Regions from separate parts of the Rhodococcus sp. no. 34 genome, predicted to be linked through region 3. Evidence: riboswitches for the same ligand, from Rfam matches in the RefSeq annotation. Region 3 holds a riboswitch; each other region holds the start of a gene.
The links. Region 3 has a riboswitch for cobalamin ahead of ACYP01_RS06585 (ABC transporter substrate-binding protein). Riboswitches for the same ligand answer to the same signal wherever they lie in the genome.

Region 1 (5,792 bases), on a different contig from region 3:
GACACTCTGTTCGCCGCCCCACATCTGACGGGCACGGAGCATGGCCAGGACCAGTTCGATTTCGGCGTCGCCCTCGGGTGCGCGGCCGAGAATGTGCAGACCGTCGCGGATCTGGACGTCCTTGATCTCACACAGCCAACCGTCGACGTGCAGGAGCATGTCGTCGAACACGTCTTCTTCGGGACGCTCCGCGAGGCCGAGGTCGTGGTCCATCTTGGCCGCCCGCATCAGCGTCCAGATCTGCTGGCGAATGGCCGGGAGCTTGGACGGGTCGAGTGCGGAGATATTGGAGTGCTCGTCGAGCAGTTGCTCGAGGCGGGAGATGTCGCCGTAGCTTTCGGCGCGGGCCATCGGCGGGATCAGGTGATCGACGAGAGTCGCGTGGGCGCGACGCTTTGCCTGTGTTCCTTCACCCGGATCGTTGACGAGGAACGGGTAGATCAGCGGCAGGTCGCCCAGGGCCGCGTCGGTGCCGCAGTTGCTCGACATGCCGAGTGTCTTGCCGGGCAACCATTCGAGGTTGCCGTGCTTGCCGAGGTGTACAACGGCGTCGGCGCCGAATCCGCCGTTGTCCGGTGTTGCAGCGATCCAGCGGTACGCGGCGAGGTAGTGGTGGCTCGGCGGCAGATCCGGGTCGTGGTAGATCGCGACGGGCTTTTCACCGAATCCCCGCGGCGGCTGGACCATGAGGACGATGTTGTTGAATCGCAGTGCCGCGATGACAATTTCGCCGTCCGGATCCTGCGAGCGGTCGACGTACAGCTCGCCGGGCGCTGCGCCCCAGTGCTCTTCGACACCGCTGCGCAGTTCCTCGGGCAGGGTGGCGAACCATTCGCGGTACTTCGCTGCCGAGATGCGGATCGGATTGCCCTCGAGCTGCTCGGCAGTGAGCCAGTCGGGATCCTGTCCGCCGGCCGCGATCAGGGCATGGATCAGCGCGTCGCCGTCCTTCGCCGCCAGGCCGGGAACTGCGTCCGGACCGTCGACCGGACCGAGGTCGTAACCGGCAGAACGCATTTCGGTGAGCAGGTCGATTGCGCTCGCCGGAGTATCGAGACCGACCGCGTTGCCGATGCGGGCGTGCTTGGTCGGGTACGCCGAGAGCATCAGAGCAACGCGACGCTCGGTGGTGGGAATGTGGCGCAGCTTGCCGTGACGGACCGCGATCCCGGCGACACGGGCAGCGCGCTCGACGTCGGGGACGTACGTGGACAGTCCGTCGGAGTCGATCTCCTTGAATGAGAACGGGACGGTAATGATGCGGCCGTCGAACTCCGGCACCGCCACCTGCGTCGCGACGTCGAGAGGCGACAGTCCGTCGTCGTTCTCGTCCCAGGTGGCGCGGCTACTGGTCAGGCACAGGCCCTGCAGGATGGGGACGTCGAGCGCAGCGAGTGCGGCGACATCCCAGGCTTCGTCGTCGCCACCGGCGGACGCGGTCGCGGGCTTCGTGCCACCGGCAGCAAGAACTGTCACGACCATGGCGTCGGCGCGGCGGAGCGTGCTCAGAAGTTCGGCCTCTGCGGTTCGCAGAGATGCGCAGTAGATCGGCAGCGCGGTGCCACCGGCCTCGGCGACCGCGTCGCACAACGCCTGGATGTACCGGGTGTTTCCGGCCAAATGCTGGGCGCGGTAGTACAGCACTGCGATGACGGGACCGCTCGCCGAGTCGAGATCGGGCGCGAAATCAGCGATTCCCCAGGAAGGCAGGTGAGCCGGCGGCTCGAAACCGTGACCGGTGAGCAGGACGGTGTCGGAGAGGAAGTGGTGCAGCTGTGCCAGATTCTGCGTGCCACCCTCGGCCAGGTAGTTGTGCGCCTCGGCAGCAACGCCGGCGGAGACCGTCGAGCACTCCATGAGGTCGGCATCCGGCGCGTGCTCGCCGCCGAGAACGACTACGGGGAGTCCGGAGGCGAGGACCATGTCCAGGCCGTCTTCCCAGCTGCGACGGCTGCCGAGGATACGAACGATCACGAGGTCGACGCCGTCGAGCAAGGGCGGCAAGTCCTCCGAGACCAGCAAGCGTGAGGGGTTGGCCCAGCGATAGGAGACGCCGTCGCCGGCTTCCTGGCTGGCGCGGGCGCTCAGCAGATCGGTGTCGGACGTGGAGAGCAGAAGAATCACGGGTGAAGCCTTCCTGGGGTTTCGCGCCCCGTGGCACAGATCTGTCATCGACGGCGGTTGAGGGTCTGACTCGTGTTTCCGAGCGGAAACACGTCCCGCTCGAGCAACACTCACAGTGGCGCGACCGCACCGGACTTTCACCGGTTTCCTCAACTGCCGTCACTGGTGGTGGTGATGCTACCGGTCCGCAGAAGGCACTCATGACAGGTCGTACCCTGGAGCCATGCCCACGGACCGTTCACAGCCAGACGCGTGCCCGGGTGCACTGCAAGTTCACCACGCCGCCGATGGCGCACTGGCACGCGTGCGCCTACCCGGCGGACTCCTCACCCCGGTCCAATTGCAGACGCTCGCCGACGCAGCGCGCGATCTGGGCAACGGGCAGATGGAACTCACCTCGAGGGGCAACGTACAACTGCGCTCGGTCTCGGACCCCGAAGCCTTCGCGGCGCGTATCGCTTCGGCCGGTCTGCTGCCGTCAGCGACGCACGAGCGAGTGCGCAACATCCTCGCGTCCCCACTGTCCGGCCGTATCGGGGGCGTCGCCGACATCCGTGAACTGGTCCACCGTCTCGATTCGGCGATCCAAGCGGATCAAGCATTGGCAGATCTGCCAGGGCGAACCCTGTTCACCCTCGACGACGGGAGCGGAGACATCACCGGGCTACGGGGCGATTTCGGACTCCATGCGCGCAGCGCCACCGAGCATTCACTGGTGCTCGCCGGTCACCACACCACTCATCTCGTCCAGGCGGACGACGCCGTCGAATTGCTCCTCGAGGCGGCTCGATCATTCCTCGACGTTCGCGACAAGCACTGGCGCCTGGCCGAGGTTCCGGACGGAATCGAACGCACCCTCGAGCAGCTGGGTCTGAGCGCCGAGTCCACCGTTGCGGCGGACCTCACGCCGGATGCACGGCCCACTATCGGCTGGCTCGAGCAGCGCGACGGGACCGTAGCTCTGGGCGGCGGCCTGCGATTCGGGCTGCTCGACGCTCGGCTGGCCGAGTTCCTCGCCGCCGTCGACAAGCCCGTCGTCGTGACGCCGTGGCGATCGGTGCATATCTTCGACCTCGACGAATGGGCAGCCGAGCAGGTAGTCCGGGTGCTGGCACCCATGGGGTTGATCTTCGACGAGAACTCACCGTGGCTCGAGGTCACCGCCTGCACCGGAAGCCCGGGATGCGAGAAGTCTCTCGCCGATGTGCGCACCGACGCGATCACCGCCGTCGAGCAGGCAGAACTTCCCGTTGGCGGGCGCCAGCACTGGGCCGGGTGCGACCGCAGTTGTGGACGTCCCCGCGGGGACGTAGCGGATGTGATCGCGACGGGTGACGGTTACCGGGTGAATCCGCCCGATCGGTGATGCCTCTATCGTGTGGCACATGATCGAGTACATCCGTGACGGCGCGGAAATCTATCGCCAGTCCTTTGCCACCATTCGGGCCGAAGCCGACCTGAGCCGTTTCCCGGCGGATGTCTCGCAAGCTGTAGTGCGCATGATTCATGCAAGCGGCCAGGTCGATCTAGTCGACGACGTCGCCTTCACACCCGGTGTCGTCTCGGCTGCGCGCGCAGCTCTGCGCGACGGCGCGCCGATTTTCTGCGACGCCCAGATGGTGGCTGCCGGCATCACGCGCAAGCGTCTGCCCGCCGGCAACGACGTCATCTGCACCCTCGGCGATCCGCGGGTTCCCGTGCTGGCGTCGACCATCGACAACACTCGCTCGGCGGCTGCTCTCGAACTGTGGGGAGCCAAGCTCGAGGGCGCTGTTGTCGCGATCGGAAACGCACCCACCGCACTGTTCCATCTCCTGAACCTCATCGAAGCCGGAGCGCCCCGTCCGGCCGCCATCGTCGGAGGTCCGGTCGGCTTCATCGGCGCTGCCGAGTCGAAGGAAGCCCTCATCGAACACGCCAGCGGGATCGATCATCTCGTTCTCCGCGGCCGACGCGGCGGCAGCGCGATCACCGCCGCCGTCGTCAATGCGATTGCGAGCGAAGTCGAATGAGTGCAGGCAAGCTCTGGGGTGTCGGTATCGGCCCCGGCGATCCCGAATTGGTGACCGTCAAGGCCGCCCGCGTCATCGGCGAGGCAGATGTGATTGCCTTCCACTCCGCGCGGCACGGCAAGAGCATCTCCCGCGGAGTTGCAGCGCCGTACATGCGCGAAGGACAGATCGAAGAACACCTCGTCTACCCCGTGACCACCGAGACCGTTGATCATCCCGGCGGATACCAGGGCGCGATGGACGAGTTCTACGAAGCAGCTGCCGAACGGCTGGCAGTTCACCTCGCGGCCGGTCGAACCGTCGCGTTGCTCGCCGCCGGCGATCCGCTCTTCTACAGCTCCTACATGCACATGCACAAGAGACTGGCCGATCGCTTCGACGCCGAAGTGATTCCCGGCGTCACCTCCGTCAGCGCGGCATCTGCTGCACTCGGAAAGCCGCTGGTCGAGGGTGAAGAGATCCTCACGATCCTGCCCGGAACGTTGCCGCAGGCCGAGCTGACCAGGCGGCTCAAGGAAACCGACGCCGCGGCCATCCTCAAGCTCGGACGTACCTTCCCACCGGTCCTCCAATCGCTCGAGGATTCCGGTCGCCTCGGCGAGGCCCACTACGTCGAGCGCGCGAGCACCACACGTCAACGCGTCGAATCCGCTGCGGAGGTCGACCCGGACGGAGTTCCGTACTTCTCGATCGCCATCGTTCCGAGCCCGTCGAACAACCCTCGACCTGCGACCGAGTCTCGCGGCGAGGTGGTCGTGGTCGGACTCGGGCCGGGCGACACCGCCTGGACCACACCCGAAGTGGCGCATGAGCTTTCGTTGGCAACCGACCTCGTCGGCTACGGCCCGTACGTCGATCGCGTGCCGACGCGTCCGGGCCAGCGTCGCCATTCCAGCGACAACCGCGTCGAAGCGGAACGCGCCGCGATGGCGTTGGACCTGGCGAAGAACGGCGCCCGTGTAGCTGTCGTCTCCTCGGGTGATCCCGGCGTATTCGCCATGGCTGCAGCAGTTCTCGAAGTTGCCGCCGAAGACCAGTGGCGCGGGGTGCCGGTCCGCATCCTTCCCGGCATGACGGCGGCAAACGCTGTCGCCAGTCGCGTCGGCGCTCCCCTCGGGCACGACTACGCGGTGCTCTCGTTGTCTGATCGCCTCAAGCCGTGGGATGTCGTCGCGCGCCGTATCTCGGCAGTTGCAGCCGCAGACATGGCATTTGCGGTCTACAACCCGGCGTCGAAGTCCCGGACGTGGCAGGTCCAAGCCATGAAGGACCTCGTGCTCGAGCACCGCTCCCCCGAGACTCCCGTCGTCATCGGCCGCGATGTTGCCGGTGCCGAGGAATCAGTTCGCGTCGTGACCCTCGGAGAGCTCGAGCCTTCCGAGATCGACATGCGGACGCTGCTCATCGTCGGTTCGTCGATGACAACCGTCGTCGAAACCGGTTCGGGTCGTCAGGTGTTCACCCCGCGGCGCTACCCGGAGTGAACGCCGCACGGCGATAGCATGGCGTCATGCCCGTCAACCGGACCCGGAAAGCCAGATACGCGCGTAAACGGAAACGCCGGATAGATCTGGTGGAGCACGATCTGTCCGTCGAGCAGTGGTCCGCGCTCAAAGCGGCCTGGGGTGGCTGCGCGTACTGCGGCGAGTCGGACGA
Region 2 (5,792 bases), on a different contig from region 3:
CGACGCCGAGGTCGAACCCGACCGAACTGAGATCGTCGAGGACCTCCATGTGTGAGCGCGCCGCCTCGATGGACGTGACGTCCGCGTCGAGGCCGGCGATGGCGCCGATCACCGCTCCGAACTCGGAGTAGCACAGGTGCGTGTGGATCGCGGTGGAATCCGCGACGCCCGAGGTAGCCAACCGGAAGGCGCCGACCGACCAGTCCAGGTAGGCGCGCTGATCCTCGGCACGCAGTGGGAGTAGTTCTCGTAGAGCCGGTTCGTCAACCTGGATGATTCCGATTCCGGCGGCCTGCAGGTCGACGGTCTCGTCTCGAATGGCCAGTGCGACTTGATTTGCCGAGTCGGCGAGGGGTTGGTCGTCGCGGACGAACGACCAGGCCAGAATGGTGACGGGTCCGGTGAGCATGCCCTTGACCGGCTTGTCGGTCAGCGACTGCGCGTACATGATCCAGTCGACGGTCATCTGTTTCGGGCGGGAGACGTCGCCGTACAGAATCGGCGGACGCACGCAGCGGGTGCCGTACGACTGGACCCAACCGTTGGCGGTGGCGAAGAATCCGTCCAACTGCTCCGCGAAGTACTGGACCATGTCGTTGCGTTCCGGCTCACCGTGAACAAGAACGTCCAGGTCCAGCTTTTCCTGGAGCGCAACAACTTCGGCAATTTCGGCGCGCATACGGTTGACGTACTCGGCTTCGTCGATCTCGCCCTTGCGCAGTGCTGCGCGAGCGATGCGGATCTTCGAGGTTTGCGGGTACGAACCGATTGTCGTCGTGGGCAGCGGCGGCAGAGAAAGCAGTTCGTCCTGGGCAGCGCGACGTTCGGCGGCGGGCGCGCGACCGGTCGCCGAGTTCAGCACGGCGGCCAGGCGTCCCCGAACACTCGCATCATTGAGTCTGCGATCGTCCTTGCGGGTCGACGCGGCCGCTCGTGCCAGAGCGAACTCGTCCTCCACCGACTCTCGGCCCTGTGTGAGAGCGGTTGCGAGAGTAACTACTTCCTTGACCTTCTCGGTGCCGAACGCGAGCCACGAGCGCAGGGCCTTGTCGACATCGGCTTCTGCGGCGAGAGTGTACGGAACGTGCAGCAGGGAGCACGATGTGGAGACGGCAAGAGTATCCACGCTGCCCAACAGAGCACCTAACGTGCTCAGTGCCGAATCCAGATCCGACCGCCAGATGTTTCGTCCGTCGACCACACCGGCGACGACCAGTTTGCGGGCGAGTTCGGGGACGGAGCCGATCGAATCCTGACCGGCCACCAGGTCGACGGCAAATCCTTCGACGCCGGTGGACGCAAGCGCGGGCAGCGCCTCACGCAGCGAACCGAAGTACGACGCCAACAGGATCGACGGCCGCTCGGACAGCGCTGAAAGCTGTTCGTACGCAGCGCGTGCCGCTTCGATTTCCTCGTCGGTGCGATCGCCCACGAGGGCCGGTTCGTCGAGCTGAACCCAGCTCGCACCGGCCTTCGCGAGCCGACCGAGTAGATCCGCGTAGAGGGGGAGTAGTTCGTCGAGTCGCGAGAGCAGCGGCTCGTCAGTGCCGACAGCCTTCGAGAGCAGCAGGAAGGTGACCGGTCCGATGACGACCGGGCGGGCTGCAATGCCGTCGGAAAGTGCTTCTGCCAGTTCGGACAAGACCTTGGACGGGTCGAGTGCGAACGTGGTGGACGGCGAGATCTCCGGCACCAGGTAGTGGTAGTTGGTGTCGAACCACTTCGTCATTTCGAGCGGCGCGATGGTGTCCGTCCCACGGGCAGCGGCAAAGTAGCGGTCCAACGGATCGGCGACCGACGCGACGCGGTCGGGCAGCGCGCCGAGAAGAACTGCGGTGTCGAGCATCTGGTCGTAGAAGGAGAAGGTATTGACCGGGACGGAGTCGAGGCCCAGGTCACGGAGGTCGGCCAAGCCCTGCCGACGGAGGTCACGGGCGACAGCCTGCAGGGCGTCGGCGTCGATGCGCCCTGCCCAGTAGCTTTCGGTTGCCCGCTTGAGTTCTCGATGAGGACCGATGCGCGGTGAGCCCAGCACGGTCGAAGTGAATGTTGTTGTCACGGAGTTTCTCCAGATTGCCAATGCATTGATGGCCACTGCCGGCAGACGGGTATACCTCACGAGACCCCGAGTTTCAGCGGGCAGCACTGCCCGCACCGCACACGAGGTCCGATGGAGATCTACACGCCCATTCCACGAGGCGGTGGACCGTCGGGCACGGCGTGCCCGACACAGTCGGCAGGTCTTCGGACTCGCGGGCACTCGATCGAGTTGGATCGAACCTACTGGCCGTCGCTTCCCAGGCGGATGCCCAGTGCACATGAACGGCGGTCGTTCCTGCTTACCGCTGCGGGACAGTCCCGGATTTTCACCGGGTTCCCTCTCACCCCGACAGCTTGCGCTGACGGAGCTTCGACGCCGGGACCGGTCTTCGGGGCTCCTCATGACCGTGCCGGGCGAACCAGCTGCATCGACCAGCATAAGGCCAACCCTCCCTGAGCAGTCAAGGAGAGTCGGCGAAGGGCGCTATGCGCGTGACATGTAGGAATTCGAGTCCGGTGGTACGCGCGGAAGATTTTCGGAGGAACGTAGATTCTCCGCCATTTCGACAAGCAGATCCTGTGAAGACGGTGAGAGGTCGACGACACGGGAGGTGAGGTTCCGCAGGCGCACGTTGTGCAGCTGTTCGAGGAGGGAGAGGTCTGCCTCGCCACCTGAGATCGCGGGCGGAGTGTGATCGGACGGGGCGTAGAAGTAGTCCGGATGGACGTTGAAGAAGTGGGCGAGGGCGGCAACCACTTCGGGTGACGGATTGGTTCGGACGCCGGTGCGCAGTTGCGACAGGTACGGCGTGGAGATACGGCAGCCGAACTCGGTCATGCCGCGAACGACCATCGCGTTGGTGACGTGAAAGTCGGCAGTCTCGAACAGCGAGTTCAAGCGTTCGTTGAACTGGTTCGACATGAGACGTCCCTTCCCCCGCTACGCACAGGCTCCGTCGATTCAATTAACTGCATCATAGCCAGGTATCGAACGATTAGCTGTTTCGGATTCTCGCGAAGCAGTCGTTTGCAGGGAAAATCCCTAGGGTAGAAGGTCCCTACTTTGAGTGATCTGGACAAATTGCCATCACGAATCGAACGGCGAACTATTTGCCGGGGAAGGCGATTCCAGACGCGCGGATCAGAGCCAGCCGTTCGACTCGGCGATTCTGACGGCTTCCGCGCGCGTCGACGCACCCGTCTTACCCATCGCGGATGACAGATGATTTCGAACCGTCCCTGCGGACAAAAAGAGCGCCCCTGCGATGGCTGCCACGGGTGCGCCGTCGTGAGCGGCGCGCAGTACTTGGGTCTCACGCTCCGTCAGAGGCGACTCGCCGCTGACGAGGCTGTCGGCCGCAAGGGTGGGATCGACGACGCGCAGTCCGGCGTGGACACGCCTGACTGCGTCGGCCAGCTGCCTGGCGGGGGTGTCCTTGACGACGAACCCGCCGGCCCCGGCGTGCAGGGCTTTGCGAAGAAATCCGGGACGTCCGAACGTGGTGACGATCAGGACTCGGGTGTCGGGTGCTGCCTCGCGAAGGGCCGCCGTCGCGGCGATTCCGTCCATGCCGGGCATCTCGACGTCCAGAAGCGCGACGTCCGGGCGGTGTTCGAGAACGGCGGACACCACCTCGTCGCCGCGACCGACCTCGGCCACCACGGACAGGTCGGATTCCAGATCGAGCAGCGCGGCCAAAGCTCCTCGCACGAGCGCCTGATCGTCCGCCAAGAGCAGCCGTATGGTTGCTCGATCGCCCTGGCTGTTCACTCTGTCTCCTGTTCGACTACCTGAAGTGCAAACCCCTGCGGCTGGGGATGAGTGATGATCACTCGTGCGCCCGACGCTCCGGCGCGCTCGCGCAATCCGATCAGACCGTTTCCGGAAGACGTCGACTCGGCCCCTCGTCCGTCGTCGACGACCGACGCACTATTTTCGTCGACCGTGATCCGGCAGTGGGTCGCACCGCTGTGTCGAACGACGTTGGTGACGCCCTCACGGATCGTCCATGCAAAGAGTTCCCGAAGACGCGTGGGAACCATGTCGGTACTGCTCGGCACCTCGTCCTCGATACCAGCCGCACGCAATGCCTCTCGCGCTCGGGCTATCTCGACGGGAAGAGAAATCCCACGAAATCCTTCGACGGCCGAGCGCACGTCTGCCAACGCGTCACGCGAAAGTCTTTCGAGGTCGTCGAGTTCGTTGCGCGCACGTTCGATATCGACATCGAGTAGGCGATTGGCCAGTTCGGCTTTGATCGTGATGACGGTCAGCGAGTGCCCGAGGATGTCGTGCAGATCGCGCGCCATCCTCGTTCGCTCCTCCATGATTGCCCGCTGCTCCTGCTCTTCGCGTTCATGGAGTATGGCGAAGTTGCGGCTGATCAGGGACATGATTCCCCAGGTCGCGAACGCGGCCGCGCAGACTCCGAGTGAGAGTCCGGAGTAGTTTCCCCATCCGGACGAGAGGCTGACTATCTCCACGGAGGCCGCGAACACCAAGGCGAGAATGCCGCCGGCGACGGTCGGCAACAGCGTCACCGCTGTCACCGCGAGGTACGGTGCTGCTGCCAAACCTGTCGGCCCGACGCTCACGATCATCACAGCGGCCAACGCGGTCAAGGCGGACAGAGCCAGTGCAGCTTCGCGAATCGTCGGCCGAGTCATCGTCATTCGACGCCGCTGCTGCGTTGTGGCGAAGGTGTAGAGGTAGAGGGCACTGAAGGCGATCGTCGCGAGAATCCCTGTCCAGCCGCGCAGTTCGTCGCGCAGATTCCATCCCTCGATCAGCGGCCCGCCGAGAAATACCATCCAGACCGCCGCGAAGAGAACGCCGAAACGATTCCGCCGCGGGAGCGCGACGGAATCTTCTCGGTCAGTCGTTTGCGACAACTACACACGCTCCGTATCTCGTTGGAACCGCCAGATCGCTCCGCCGGCGAAGATGGCGAACCACACCAGGATATTGACGATCCAGGTCCAGTGAATGCTATTGCCCGTCAACGGTGCGTGGGCGAGGGCGTTGATGCCGAACATCGGGGTGAACTGTGCGATGGTCGCCCATACGGAACCGTCGGTGAGTGGTACGAAGAGTCCGCCGCCGAATGCGAGCAGAGCCAGTCCCGGTCCGAGCAACTGCATGACGTTCTCACTGGGGAGTAGGTACCCCATGAACAGGCCGAAGGCCGCGAAGATCGACGATCCCAGCCAGGCGATCAATGCCGTTGTGAACCAGAGTGATCCGTCCATCTGCGCCGAGGTGAACGCGCCGACGACGTAGACCACGAGAATCGAGACGAGACCGAGCAGCATCGCCATGATCAGTTTGACGGCGATGTAGGCGACCGGGGTCAGGGGAGTCAGCCGAAGTTGTCGGCTCCACCCGGACGCTCGTTCGATCGAGACCATCGCGCCGCCGCTGGTGGTGGCCAGCATCGCGCCGTAGAGAGCCATGCTGATCATGATGTACGCGGCGACATTGCCGTGCCCGATCCCGTGGTCGTCGTCGCCTTGACCGAGACCGAAGACGAGGAAGAAGACAACCGGCATGACGAGCGTGAAGATCATCGTGCGCCGGTTGCGAGTCAGGCGACGAAATTCCAGTCGCAGTAGCGTCGTGTTGAATCCGCCGAGAGGTACGACGGTTCGCTCGGCTCCGTAAGTGTTCGCATCGGTTGCAGTGGTCATCACTTCTGTCCTTCGGAGTTGTTCGACGTGAGTGCGATGAATGCGTCTTCGAGGCCACGCGAGAC
Region 3 (5,792 bases):
AGCCGACCACAACACTCTCAGGTAAGTCATCCACGACCCCTAGTCAAACACGGCTCTCCGCAGGATCCCAGGCACTCTTCAGCGACATGATCCAGTCGCGATCAGTGGCCGATGCCGACCTTCGCGTGAACCTTTTTCATCCACACAGGAGCCCACCAGTTCGCTTCGCCCATCAACTTCACGAGCGAGGGCACGAGCAACATGCGGATGATGGTCGCGTCGACGATCAGCGCGACGATCATGCCGACGCCCAGGAACTTCATCACTGACAGCCCTGACATTGCGAAGGCCCCCGTCACCACTATCAGGAGTAAGGCGGCAGCCGTCACGATGCGGCCGGTGCGCTCGGTTCCGAACTTGACCGCTTCCTCTGTCGTCGCTCCCGCGTTCTTGGCCTCGACCATCCGTGACATCAGGAAAACCTCGTAGTCCGTGGACAATCCGAACACCACCGCCAGGATGAGCACGACGAACGTCGCCTCCAGCGGAGTTTGACTGACCCCGAGGAGTTCGACGCCGTGTCCGTCCTGGAAGACGAAGGTGAGGACACCGAAGGTGGTCGCGAGGCTCAGGGCTGCCATCAGCACCGCCTTGATCGGCAGCACCACCGAACCGAACGCGAGGAACAACAGGATCAGGGTGGATCCGACCATGATGAGGATCATCACCGGTAGCCAGTGCAGGACGGCGTTGTTGCCGTCGTCGACCATGGCTTGACCGCCGCCGACAAGCAGCACCGTTCCGTCGGGAGCGGAGATCGCACGCAGATCTGTCACTGCGGCGCTCTGTGATTGGGGTGTAGAGCCCTCGCTGTAGAGAGCCTGAACCGCGACGAGTTGATTGGTGCTCGCGACGACGGTCGCCTGACCGATGCCCTCGACTTGACCGGCGGACTCGGCGATCGCTGCACCTTCGGCCGGGGTGAGAGTGTTCCCGTCCTCGGCCTGAAGGATCATCGTTGCGCCATTTCCGGTTTGCGGGAAGTCGTTGACCAACGTGTCCATCGCGACGCGAGCGGGGTCGTTGTCCGGTAGTGCGGTGTACGAGAGCTCTCCCAGCCGGGCGCCGAGCAGCGGCGAGGCCATCACGAGCAGCACAGCCACGATTGTCACCGAGACTGCGACCGGACGCTTCATCACCCACGTGACGACGCGGCCCCAGAACTTGCGCGAGCGTTCCTCGCCGCGTTGCGCCGCATCCTTGCGCCACGTCAGGGCGTTGATGCGATGCCCCAGAATGGCAAGCAGCGCAGGCACAGCGGTCAGCGACAGGACGGCCGCGCTCAATACTGCGGCGATCGCGCCGAAGCCCAGAGACCGGATGACGGCCTGGGGGAATACGAGCATGCCGCTGAACGCACAGATCAGCAGTAGACCCGAGAACATGACGGTGCGACCCGCCGTCAGAACTGTCCGCTGAGCAGCCGCTCCCGGGTCCGAGCCCGAATTCAGTTCTTCACGGAACCGACCGACCACGAACAGTCCGTAGTCGATGGCCAGTCCCAACCCGAGAAGAGAAGCGACGTTGATCGAGAACGAGGACACATCGGTGATCAGCGTGAGGATTCGCAGAACGGCCAAAGCGCTCAGGACACTGAGTACACCCACGAACACGGGCACGGCAGCAGCGACGATGCCGCCGAAGATGAAGACCAACAGCACCAGAGTGATCGGAATGGCGATGGCTTCGGCGACCACCAGGTCCTTCTCGAGCTTGGTGTTGAATGCGACGCCGACGACGGTGTTACCCGCGAATTGTGCCTCGGCACCTTCGACTTCGAGCTTCGGCAAGAGATCGGCGAAAGTGGCCGGCGTGATGCCCGAGTCCGGTGCCAACGTGATCGCGACGGCCGCCATGGATCCGTCGTTCGAGAGCAGGCTGGCCTTCGCTGCGGCGTCTGTTCCCCAATACGATTTCACCGAAGCGGTCGGCACTTCGGTTTTGAACTGGTCGACGGCGGCTGTCACTGCCGGCCCGATGTCGTCCAGAGTCTTGCCGTCCGTGGGCGAGTAGATCGCGATGATGTCCGGGGTCTGCGGTCCGAGATTGTCTTCGATGATGTCGGCGACCTTCGCGGAGTCGCTGCCCGGATCGATGAAGCCGCCCTGGCTGAGCTTGCCGAACACTCCGAGTCCCCACACCCCGCTGATGAGAACTATCAGAACCGCGAGGCTCAGTACCCACCATTTCCGGGCGACGACGGTTTGGGCCCAGCGTGTCATGTATCAACTCCGGTGTGTGGGGGCGTCTGGCCAGATCGACTGTAGTGGGCGTTTGGTCTTGAATCGGAAACGTCATGCATACTGCTCGAAGCACTTGCAAGCCACGCGTGTGGGGGAAGCCGGTCCGAATCCGGCGCTGACCCGCAACGGTAGGTCGATTCTCGGTAGTCACCGAGTGTCGGCAAGCCCGATTACCCGCCGCGCGGTGTGCGACATCCATTCGTCGTGGTCTACGAAAAGGAAGTCCAGCAGGAGCTCTGGCCGAGGATCAGCGTGCGGGCGGAGTTGTCTGTCGGATTCTCATTCGTGGCTCAGAGCCCTTACGAGGTCCCCGTGTCACTTCAGTTCTCCCCGTCCCGCGCCGCCGCTGTTCTCATCGCGGTCGCCTTGGTTTCGGCAGGTTGTTCCAAAGGTCAGGAATCAGAGTCGGCGTCTGCTGCGGAATCCTTCGCACAGCCGGTGTCCGTGACCAACTGCGATCGCGAGATGACCTTCGATTCGCCGCCGCAGCGCATCGTGTCTTTGAACGGACACGTCACCGAAGCCCTCATCGAGATCGGCGCGGGTGATCGGATTGTCGGGCGGGCGTACAGCGACAACCCGCCAACTGCCGAGACCGCCGATGTATTCAACAAGATTCCCAGCCTTTCCGATACGTTCCCCAGCATGGAGCAGGTTCTCGACGTCGATCCGGACTTCGTGGTCGGAGGAATGACCAGTGCCTTCAACGAGAAGCAAGGCCGTTCCCGAGACGCTTTCGGCGAGCGCGGAATCAACACCTTCCTCTTCTCGGAATACTGTGGCACCGGTTTCCCCGACATCGGATTGCTCGAGAACGACTACACGCAACTCGGTCGAGTCCTGGGCGTCGAAGATTCCGCCCGCGAGGTCGCAGAGGAGATCAGCGATGGTCTCGATTCCGTCCGCGCTTCGGTCGGAGACGCGGCGCCGGTACCGACCTTCTTCTACGACAGCGGTGACCAGGTTCCGACGACCATCGGCGGAGTCGGCGTCGGTCAATTGGTCGCGGAATACTCCGGCGTCTCGAACATCTTCGCCGAAGGGACAAAGCCCTACATCGACGCATCGTGGGAAGCTGTTGCCGAGCGTGCACCCCAGGCGATCGTGGTCATCGACTACGGCGACAAGACCGCCGAGCAGAAGATCGACTTCCTCCGTGCCCAGCCGTTGATGGCGACCACCCCTGCTGTGCAGCAGAACCGGTTCGTCGTGGTTCCTCTCGCTGACCTGTTCGAGAGTTCACGGTTGGTGCGTTCGGCACAGACCATCGCAACAGCCTTCCATCCAGGCGCTGACGCGGCGAAGTGACCCGCACGCGTTACGGGTACGGCGCCCTGCTTGTCGGCTTGGCGGTCGCCTTGGCGATCGTCCTGGGGTTGGCCGTCTCCTTGGGATCGGTTCGCATTCCCGTCGGTGACGTCTGGGCGATAGTCGGAGCCCGTTTGGCGCCAGGGACTTTCGAGACGTGGTGGACCGCGGCGCGGGAGTCGATCGTGATCGACTCCCGCCTGCCACGTGCACTCACTGCCGCGGTGGTGGGTGCTTCGTTGGCGATGTCGGGCGCTGTTGCTCAGGCTGTCACCCGTAATCCGCTTGCCGATCCGTATCTCCTCGGAGTCTCGTCGGGCGCGGGATTCATGGTGGTGCTCGTGTCGGTGCTGGGTTTCGGCGCCGGCCTCCTCGGGGTTTTCACGATTCCGGTCGCAGCATTCGCCGGGGCGATGATCCCGTTGTTTCTCGCACTGCTGATCGGCGGCCGGTATCCGCAGCCGACCGCGATCATTTTGGTGGGTGTCGCGCTCGCCCAGATATTCTCGGCCCTCATCACCTTTTGCATCCTGGTATTGGCCGATGATCGGCACGTGACGTCGGTGATGCACTGGATTGCCGGCGGATTCGGTGATGCACGATGGTCGACGCTGATCTTCCCGACGATCACACTGGCCGTCGTCGGCACAGCCCTTCTGTTCAGTTCGCGATGGATGGACGTTTTGCAGACCGGTGACGACGGGGCCGCTGCACTCGGTATGAACGTCCGACGGTTCCGTGTCTTGTCCTTGCTCGCGGTCTCCGTACTGGCGGGCGCAGCAGTCAGCGTTGCCGGTGGAATCGGTTTCATCGGTCTGCTGATCCCGCATCTGGCCGGCTTCATCGTCGGCACCAGAGCAATTCGACTGCTCCCTGCTGCAGCCCTGCTGGGCGCCGTCGCGATGGTTGCCGCGGATACCGCTGCGCGCTCGGTGGCACAATCCACTGAAGTTCCGGTCGGAGTGATCACGGCCCTCGTGGGTGCACCGATCTTCGTCTGGATGCTCTACCGGCAGTATCGGAGGCTCGAACAGTGACACAGGCCAGAACAGTGACACAGGCCAGAACAGTGACACAGGCCAGAACAGTGACACAGACCAGAACAGTGACACTCCCGAAAGACTCCGAAACTGCGCCCCTGCTCGAACTCGTCGAGACCCGGGCGCGGCTCGGAAATCGCGAAGTGTTGCGCGGCATCACTTTCGCAGTCAAGTCCGGTGAAATATTGGGCTTGGTCGGGCCGAACGGCAGTGGCAAGACGACGGCGCTGCGCTGCTGCTACAACGCTTTGACGCCGACAGGTGGCGCAGTTCTGATCGATCAGGTCGACTCGACGACGCTCTCGCGTAAGGACATCGCCCGAAGTGTCTCGGCGAGTGTTCAAGAACCCACTGTCTCGGCAGGACTTTCGGTTCGTGAATCGATCGCGCTCGGACGAACTCCGCACCGCAGCTGGTTGGACCGAAGCACGGAGCGCGATACCACCATCGTGGACCGGTGCATCGAGCAGGTCGGTTTGGTCGAGCTTGCCGGACGAGACGTATCGACCCTGTCGGGTGGTGAGCGGCAACGTGTCTCGATAGCTCGCGCATTGGCTCAGGAGCCCAAGGTTCTGTTGTTGGACGAGCCGACCAATCATCTCGATCTTCGTCACCAGTTGATCGTGATGGAACTGCTTACCGAACTTGCGTCGGCGGGGCTCGCAGTTGTGGTCACGATGCACGATCTACGGTTGGCAGTCGAGTACTGCGACAACCTTGCCGTGCTCACCGAAGGTGAACTCCGCGCGTGTGGGTCTACGGTCGAGGTGTTGGACGAGCCGTTGTTGGCCGAGGTTTTCGGCATCAGGGCGCGAGTCGAACGCGGAGTACGTCCGCGGATGGAGATATTGGGGCTGGCATGACGGAATCGGTGGCCGGGATCTACGCCCGTATGGCAGTAGCTGTGCCGTTCTTCGACAACCTGAGCGCGTATCCGGATACGGTGCCCGCGGTGTTGATGACCGACCCCCAGTGGTTGGCAGCACGTGTCGCCGATACGGCAGAGCGATGGGGGAGTGCGGACAGTCGAGTGAACGGCACGTTGTGGTGGTACTCGGCCAGCTCGACGCTGACCGGCATTCCGATCGGAACCGGGATGGTCACCGGGTTCGCGGCCGATCCGTCGTTGGACGGTGGGCGGATCTTCTTGCGTGACAACGGCTATCTGGGCGGTTTTGCTGCCGGATCGGTCATTCCGATC
Region 4 (5,792 bases), on a different contig from region 3:
CGTGGCTTCCTTCAATTCTGCTTTTGCTCTGGCTTGTTCGGCCTTCGGTTCCGGAGTTTTCGACTTCGGAGTCGTCGGCTCTTCAATCGCGGCGTGCTGCGGTGATTTCTCATTCACCACGGCGAGCCCGGCGGGTCCGAAACCGCTGTAACTCGCCGCGGTCACGACCCGTCCGAGTCGAACCTGCGCGGCAGTCTCCTCATCGGCCAGAGCGGCATTGAGGGTCTGCGCGACATCACGTAAAGCATCCTCGCCGACGCTTTTTCCCCGTGAAGCCGCGATCTCACCGGATTTGTGGGCGAGACTCCGCACCACCTGCTGCCTCTGTGTCGTCAGCCGTCGCAAGTCCGGGCCCGAGAGATGGCGTTGAGCGTCGCGTAGCGATTCGCCAAGCGCGAGAAGTGCATCCAGATCCTCTGGTGCATCGCGCGAGATGAGATTGACCAACCACCCCACGGTGGTCGGCTTCCGAAGTTTGCCGATTTCCGCGGCCAATGTGCGGTCGTTGTCCTCCCGGGCGGCCTTCACATGATGTGTACGCGCCTCGACGAACTCGCCGGGGTCGAGCCCGTACAGTTCGTTGGCGACATCATCGAGGGTCACGTATCCATATTGGCACTCGGAACGGTTACATGTGGCAAGGCGGAAGGTATCGCACGGTAGGTACTCCGCCGGGACCGTCCAGGCGAACCTCGGCGTCGACCTGGTAGACCTCGGCTATCAGGTCAGCGGTGAGGACCTCGGTCGGGCTTCCGTGGGCAACGATGGATCCCCGGTTCAGCATCACTATCGAATCGCAGAACATGGCGGCCAGATTCAGATCGTGCAATGCCATGATCGTGGTGGTGGGGAGGCGTCGCACGAGCGCGAGCAATTCGAGTTGATGGTTGATGTCCAGGTGATTGGTCGGCTCGTCGAGTAGCAACTCGTGAGGTTCCTGAGCGAGGGCGCGCGCGATCTGGACGCGTTGGCGCTCCCCGCCGGACAGGGTGTGCCACGACCGGTCCAGCATGCCGGCGAGGTCGGTGTGTTCGATCGCTGCCCGAACGGCGTCGCGATCGGAATCCGACTGCCCACCCCACAGTCCGCGGTGAGGTGTGCGTCCGAGTTCGACTACCTCCGCGACCGTCAGATCGATCTCGGTGTTGCTGTGCTGATCAACGGTCGCGATCCGACGCGCGATGTCGCGGCGTTTCCAGTCGGACAACGGGGTTCGGTCCAGGGTCACGACACCGGATGTCGGACGATTGTGCCCGGCAAGCAGTTTCAGCAGCGTCGATTTCCCCGAACCGTTGGGGCCGAGAAGCCCCACCGTACTTCCGGTTGTAGGCGAGACGTCGAGGTCGTCGACTATGAGCGCCCCGCCGACCCGCCAACTGACGCCGGTAGCTTCGAGTGTCATGGCCTGGCCTTCCGTCTCCAGAGGATGACGGCAAACGCAGGCACACCGACCAGCGCGGTCACCACACCGGCCGGGAGTTCCTGCGGCGCAATGGCTGTGCGTGCCACAGCGTCGACCCAGACAAGGAAGATGGAGCCGATCAGTGCGGACGCGGGCAGGAGTCGGCGGTGGTTCGAACCGACGAGAGCCCGCGCCGCGTGCGGGAGGACCAGGCCCACGAAGCCGATGGCGCCTGCGACGCTCACGATCACTGCGGTCATCAAGGCTGTTGCCAACAACAGGGTCACACGCACCCGCCACACGTTCACCCCCAGCGACGACGCCGCGTCCTCGCCGAAGGCAAAGGCGTCGAGTGCGCGGGAGTGAGTCAGACAGACCACGAGGCCGACTGCGACCACCGCAGCGCAGAGTGCGACGTCGAGCCAGTCGGCGCCGCCGAGTGAGCCCAGGAGCCAGAACATCACGCCGCGGGTCTGCTCGGGATCGGCCGAGGTGATGACGATGAACGAGGTGAGCGCGGAGAACAGTTGGGTCGCGGCGACACCGGCCAGGATCACCCGATCCGGCGTGCCGCCGGCCGCATGGGCGAGCAGCAACACAAGGGCGAAGGAGATCACCGCGCCGATGAAGGCGCCGCTCGACAAGCCGATCACTCCCGACCCGACTCCGAGGATCACGATCAGTACGGCACCGGTCGAGGCGCCGGACGAGATACCGAGGACAAACGGATCGGCCAGCGGATTGCGAAGCAGCGACTGCATGATCGCACCGCACAACCCGAGACCGGCACCGCAGAGCGCGGCGAGCAGGGTACGCGGCAGACGGAGGTCCCAGACGATGCCGTCACGGATAGGGGTGACGTCCGCCGCGGTACCGCCGAGATGGCCGACGACGATCGAAGCCACCTCACCGACCGACAGACCGGCCGGCCCCAACGTGATTGCCACGGCAGCCGATCCGGCCAGCGTGACAACACCGATCATCCACAGCAGGGTGACGGTCGTCGGGTTGTCACGCAGCCGAACTCTTGTCGTCATCTCACGCCGTAGACCACGTAGTCGTCGAACAGTTGCCAGACCGTCCCCGACTCCCGAAAACCTGCTTGCGCGAGCGCCGCCAACTGGAAGTCGACGGCTGTGGGCGCGGTGGCGTCACGTCCGGCGAATCTACGCTCACGCTCGTCGGTCAGTGCCCCGATGCCGTGAGTGGCCCGCAGCTCGTCCCACCAGCTGTCCCACTCGGGAGCGCCCGCAGCAAAGGCGGAGCGTTGCGTCTGCTCGTCGTGAGCGTTCGCCCATCGGCTTATGACGGGGGATCGGCCGTCGAAGCGAAAGTGATCACCATTGAGCAGAACGCCGGCAGGGCTCAGCAGTTCGCGGCACTGCCGATACACCTCGACGAGCTTCTGCGGTTGCAACCAGTGCAGCGCGGTTGTCGACACTATCGCCTGAACCGGCGCAGCCACCGAATTCGGCCAATCGGCTCCCGCCAGGTCTGCGTCGATCAGCTGCAGTCGGTCACCGAAACGCGTCGACGACTGGCGGGCGAGCTCCAGCAGCATCGGGTCGTAATCGATCCCCACAACGCTCGCATGCTCGAACTTTTCGAGAATCCGGGCGCTCAGTGAACCCGGCCCGCAGGCCAGGTCGACAACCGTGAACGGGGCGTGCGCGTGCTGCAATTCGAGGACGTCGAGAATCACGTCGAAGCGCTTCTCACGGTCGGCGATGTATGCCGCCTGCTGGTCGTCCCACCGACGCACCAGTTCACAGATCTCCGCGGACATCTAGACCACACCCAACTGGCGCAGCCCGTCGGAGAGCTGTTCGATGCCACCGACATTGCGGATCGAGGGATCCATCGTCGTTCCTTCGAGGATGATGTAACGCTTGTTCTTCACTGCGGTGAGCTTGCTGGCGACCGGGTCCGATTCGAGGAACGCGATCTTGTCTGCGGCACTGTCGCCGTCTCCACCGCGGTCGAGATCTGCGAGCACCAGCACGGTCGGGTCTCGATCGAGGACACTCTCCCAACCGATTTCGGGCCAGTACTGCTTGTTGTCGTCGAAGGCGTTCTTCGCACCCACCGCGTCGGTCATGATTCCCGGTGCACCGCAGCACCCGGCGAAGTACGGAGTCTTCGTGGCTGCGTACCACCACGCCAGCGTCACGTTCTCAGCTCCCAGTGCCGCCGTGGCGGTGGCCGCGCGATCCTTCAAATTCTCGGTGAGGTCGACACCTTTGTCCTTGACATCGAACAGTGTTGCCACGTCGTCGATTTCGTCGTACAAGTCGTCGAGCGTGAGGGCCTTGCTCTGCTCGGCATCCTGACCGGTGCACTCGCTGGGTGACTGATATGTCGCGACACCGAGGTCGGTGAACTTGATCCGGTCGGCGATGCCCTCCGAGGTGAACGTGTAGTTGAACGTCGTGTAGACCATGTCCGGTTCGCGTTCGAGGACACTTTCGAATGACGGGAACTCGGTGTCGAACGCCTGGACCTGACCACGCGCCTCGCGCAGTTCTGGGAGGACATCGTCATCGCTCATGGCGTACCCGGCCATCCGGTCCTGCACTCCCAGTGCGAACAGCATCTCTGCTGCAGGTTGATTTACCGCGATTGCCCGTTCGATCGGTCGCTCCACCGTGACGTCTCGGCCACAGTTCTGGACTGTCACGCGCGATTGTTCGGAAGAGTTGGATTGTCGGGCAGCACTGTCGTCGGAGGAGCAGGCAACCAACGACGCGCTCAACAGGGCAGCGACGGCGGCGGCGGGTAGGCGAAGTCTGGACAGACGCATGGAATCTCGTTCTCGCAGGGGCTCGTTCGCGGAGCCCGTTACCGTGTGAACAGGCGCCTGTTGACCCCTGCTGCCAGCCGGTATTCGGACTCGAGATCGCCCCACCCGAGCGCCTTCCCAGATTCTCATCCAGTGGCGTAAGCCCGGGCGGTCACCCTCACCGCTGCGCGTCAGTTCCGGATTCACACCGGATTCCCTGACCCCCTGTGTGGAGGTCCGCTGGCACAGAGGAACTTATCACCGCAGTGCACCGCCGGTCAGGTCGGCTGGTGTGAGGCAATCAGATCTCGATGGCCAGGTCGTCGATGTCGGTGAGGGTTCCGCCGTCGGCGAGGATGCGCTCGTAGTTCTCGCGTCGACGGAGGTCGATTTCGGTGTTGCTGACGCCCTCCTTCCAATATCCGAATATCGCGACGTCGTTTTTGTCGAGTCCGACGGTCGATCGAAAGTGCTTCCGGATTGCGCGCATCTCGTTGCGTTCACCGGCGCCCCACACGACGTAGCTCGCGGGATTGGCGAGCTCGCGTGCTCCTACCGCCAGTGGGCCGTCGGGCTCGGCCGGATCTGCGCTCACGCGGTGAAGCTCCAGGCCGGGGAGGGCGGGCAGTTCGGCGAAGACGACCTCGTCATCTGTTGTGACCCAGCCGATTCCGACGACGTCGGTAGGTAACTGCTCGATGATCGAGTGCAATGCGGGTATTGCGGTGCCGTCCAGAAAAAGTGCGATACGTCGACCAGGAACATCAGGGATCAAGAAGTGTGGCCGCGGACCGGTGAGGCCGAAGGTGTCACCGACGGCCAACGTTGCTGCCCACCTCATCATCGGACTGGTCTGTCCGTGCAGGACCACATCGACGACGATCGATCCGCTCGCTGAATCGTAGGAACGCACCGTGTACACGCGCGAAGCGTCGTCGAAGGCCGGCCCGAGATTCATGCGTACGGTCACATTCGGGCGTGACCAGGTCGGATCGTCGGTCGACTCCGTCAAACGAGCCGTGATCCGCAGCAGGTGATCGCTCGGTCGCTCCATCGCTTCGACGATCGCGAGAACGTCGTTGAGTCCGCGATTGTGGTCAGCGGTCCTTAGGACGGTCGTCGGGGGAGTTGTTGTGCGCGAGGCGTCTGCATGTGTCATCGACTGTGCTCCTGGATCGGGTTTTCGGGATGCCGCCAGGTTAGTGCTGCCTAAGTCGAGCGAGTTGTCCAGAAGTGACATCTGATTACCTGAATGATTCGGGTCTCGAAACGACGCGGTTGAGCGAGTGGTGCCGGCGCTGCTACCGTGCCTGTGATGTCCATACGCCGCTGTTCTCTCGCTTCCGGCCGTGCACTGCGCACGGCCCGATTCGGCGTAGCGACTTTCCGACGTGGGCGTAAGGCGATCGACCGCCGCCCGTCCGGTCTTGTCTGGATCGAAAGAGCCTTGGCCGCACCGGCCGGATCCGTCTGACATTCGCCACTTCGGCGAGCATTGCCTCGCCGAGATTTCGCAGTGCCACACCTGTTGCAGTGCTGCGCATTTCCCGTACCTGAAGTTTCTCGCGGGTGAGTTGTGAGTGTCGGCGCCACCGAGCCTGGAATGCCAGC

Region 1: it holds a riboswitch for cobalamin, as region 3 does, so the genes downstream of both, ACYP01_RS21890 (cobaltochelatase subunit CobN) here and ACYP01_RS06585 (ABC transporter substrate-binding protein) in region 3, are expected to answer to the same signal.
Region 2: it holds a riboswitch for cobalamin, as region 3 does, so the genes downstream of both, metE (5-methyltetrahydropteroyltriglutamate--homocysteine S-methyltransferase) here and ACYP01_RS06585 (ABC transporter substrate-binding protein) in region 3, are expected to answer to the same signal.
Region 4: it holds a riboswitch for cobalamin, as region 3 does, so the genes downstream of both, ACYP01_RS09145 (ABC transporter substrate-binding protein) here and ACYP01_RS06585 (ABC transporter substrate-binding protein) in region 3, are expected to answer to the same signal.

What each region holds. Positions count from the first base shown of each region.
Region 1 is NZ_BAAILK010000046.1:129,096-134,887, reverse strand. Features, by position in the region: gene ACYP01_RS21890 (cobaltochelatase subunit CobN) at 1-2,124, opposite strand, end outside; cobalamin riboswitch at 2,164-2,296, opposite strand; gene cobG (precorrin-3B synthase) at 2,348-3,490, shown strand; gene ACYP01_RS21880 (precorrin-8X methylmutase) at 3,510-4,136, shown strand; gene cobJ (precorrin-3B C(17)-methyltransferase) at 4,133-5,620, shown strand; gene ACYP01_RS21870 (HNH endonuclease) at 5,647-5,792, shown strand, end outside.
Region 2 is NZ_BAAILK010000012.1:328,452-334,243, reverse strand. Features, by position in the region: gene metE (5-methyltetrahydropteroyltriglutamate--homocysteine S-methyltransferase) at 1-2,059, opposite strand, end outside; cobalamin riboswitch at 2,219-2,443, opposite strand; gene ACYP01_RS02445 (helix-turn-helix domain-containing protein) at 2,525-2,962, opposite strand; gene ACYP01_RS02440 (response regulator transcription factor) at 3,182-3,811, opposite strand; gene ACYP01_RS02435 (sensor histidine kinase) at 3,808-4,932, opposite strand; gene ACYP01_RS02430 (ABC transporter permease) at 4,933-5,727, opposite strand; gene ACYP01_RS02425 (ABC transporter ATP-binding protein) at 5,727-5,792, opposite strand, start outside.
Region 3 is NZ_BAAILK010000023.1:128,781-134,572, forward strand. Features, by position in the region: gene ACYP01_RS06575 (hypothetical protein) at 1-34, opposite strand, end outside; gene ACYP01_RS06580 (MMPL family transporter) at 102-2,222, opposite strand; cobalamin riboswitch at 2,294-2,439, shown strand; gene ACYP01_RS06585 (ABC transporter substrate-binding protein) at 2,556-3,551, shown strand; gene ACYP01_RS06590 (FecCD family ABC transporter permease) at 3,548-4,588, shown strand; gene ACYP01_RS06595 (ABC transporter ATP-binding protein) at 4,657-5,454, shown strand; gene ACYP01_RS06600 ((2Fe-2S)-binding protein) at 5,451-5,792, shown strand, end outside.
Region 4 is NZ_BAAILK010000026.1:6,555-12,346, reverse strand. Features, by position in the region: gene ACYP01_RS09165 (hypothetical protein) at 1-603, opposite strand, end outside; gene ACYP01_RS09160 (ABC transporter ATP-binding protein) at 629-1,402, opposite strand; gene ACYP01_RS09155 (FecCD family ABC transporter permease) at 1,399-2,439, opposite strand; gene ACYP01_RS09150 (class I SAM-dependent methyltransferase) at 2,436-3,188, opposite strand; gene ACYP01_RS09145 (ABC transporter substrate-binding protein) at 3,189-4,202, opposite strand; cobalamin riboswitch at 4,261-4,441, opposite strand; gene ACYP01_RS09140 (siderophore-interacting protein) at 4,483-5,340, opposite strand.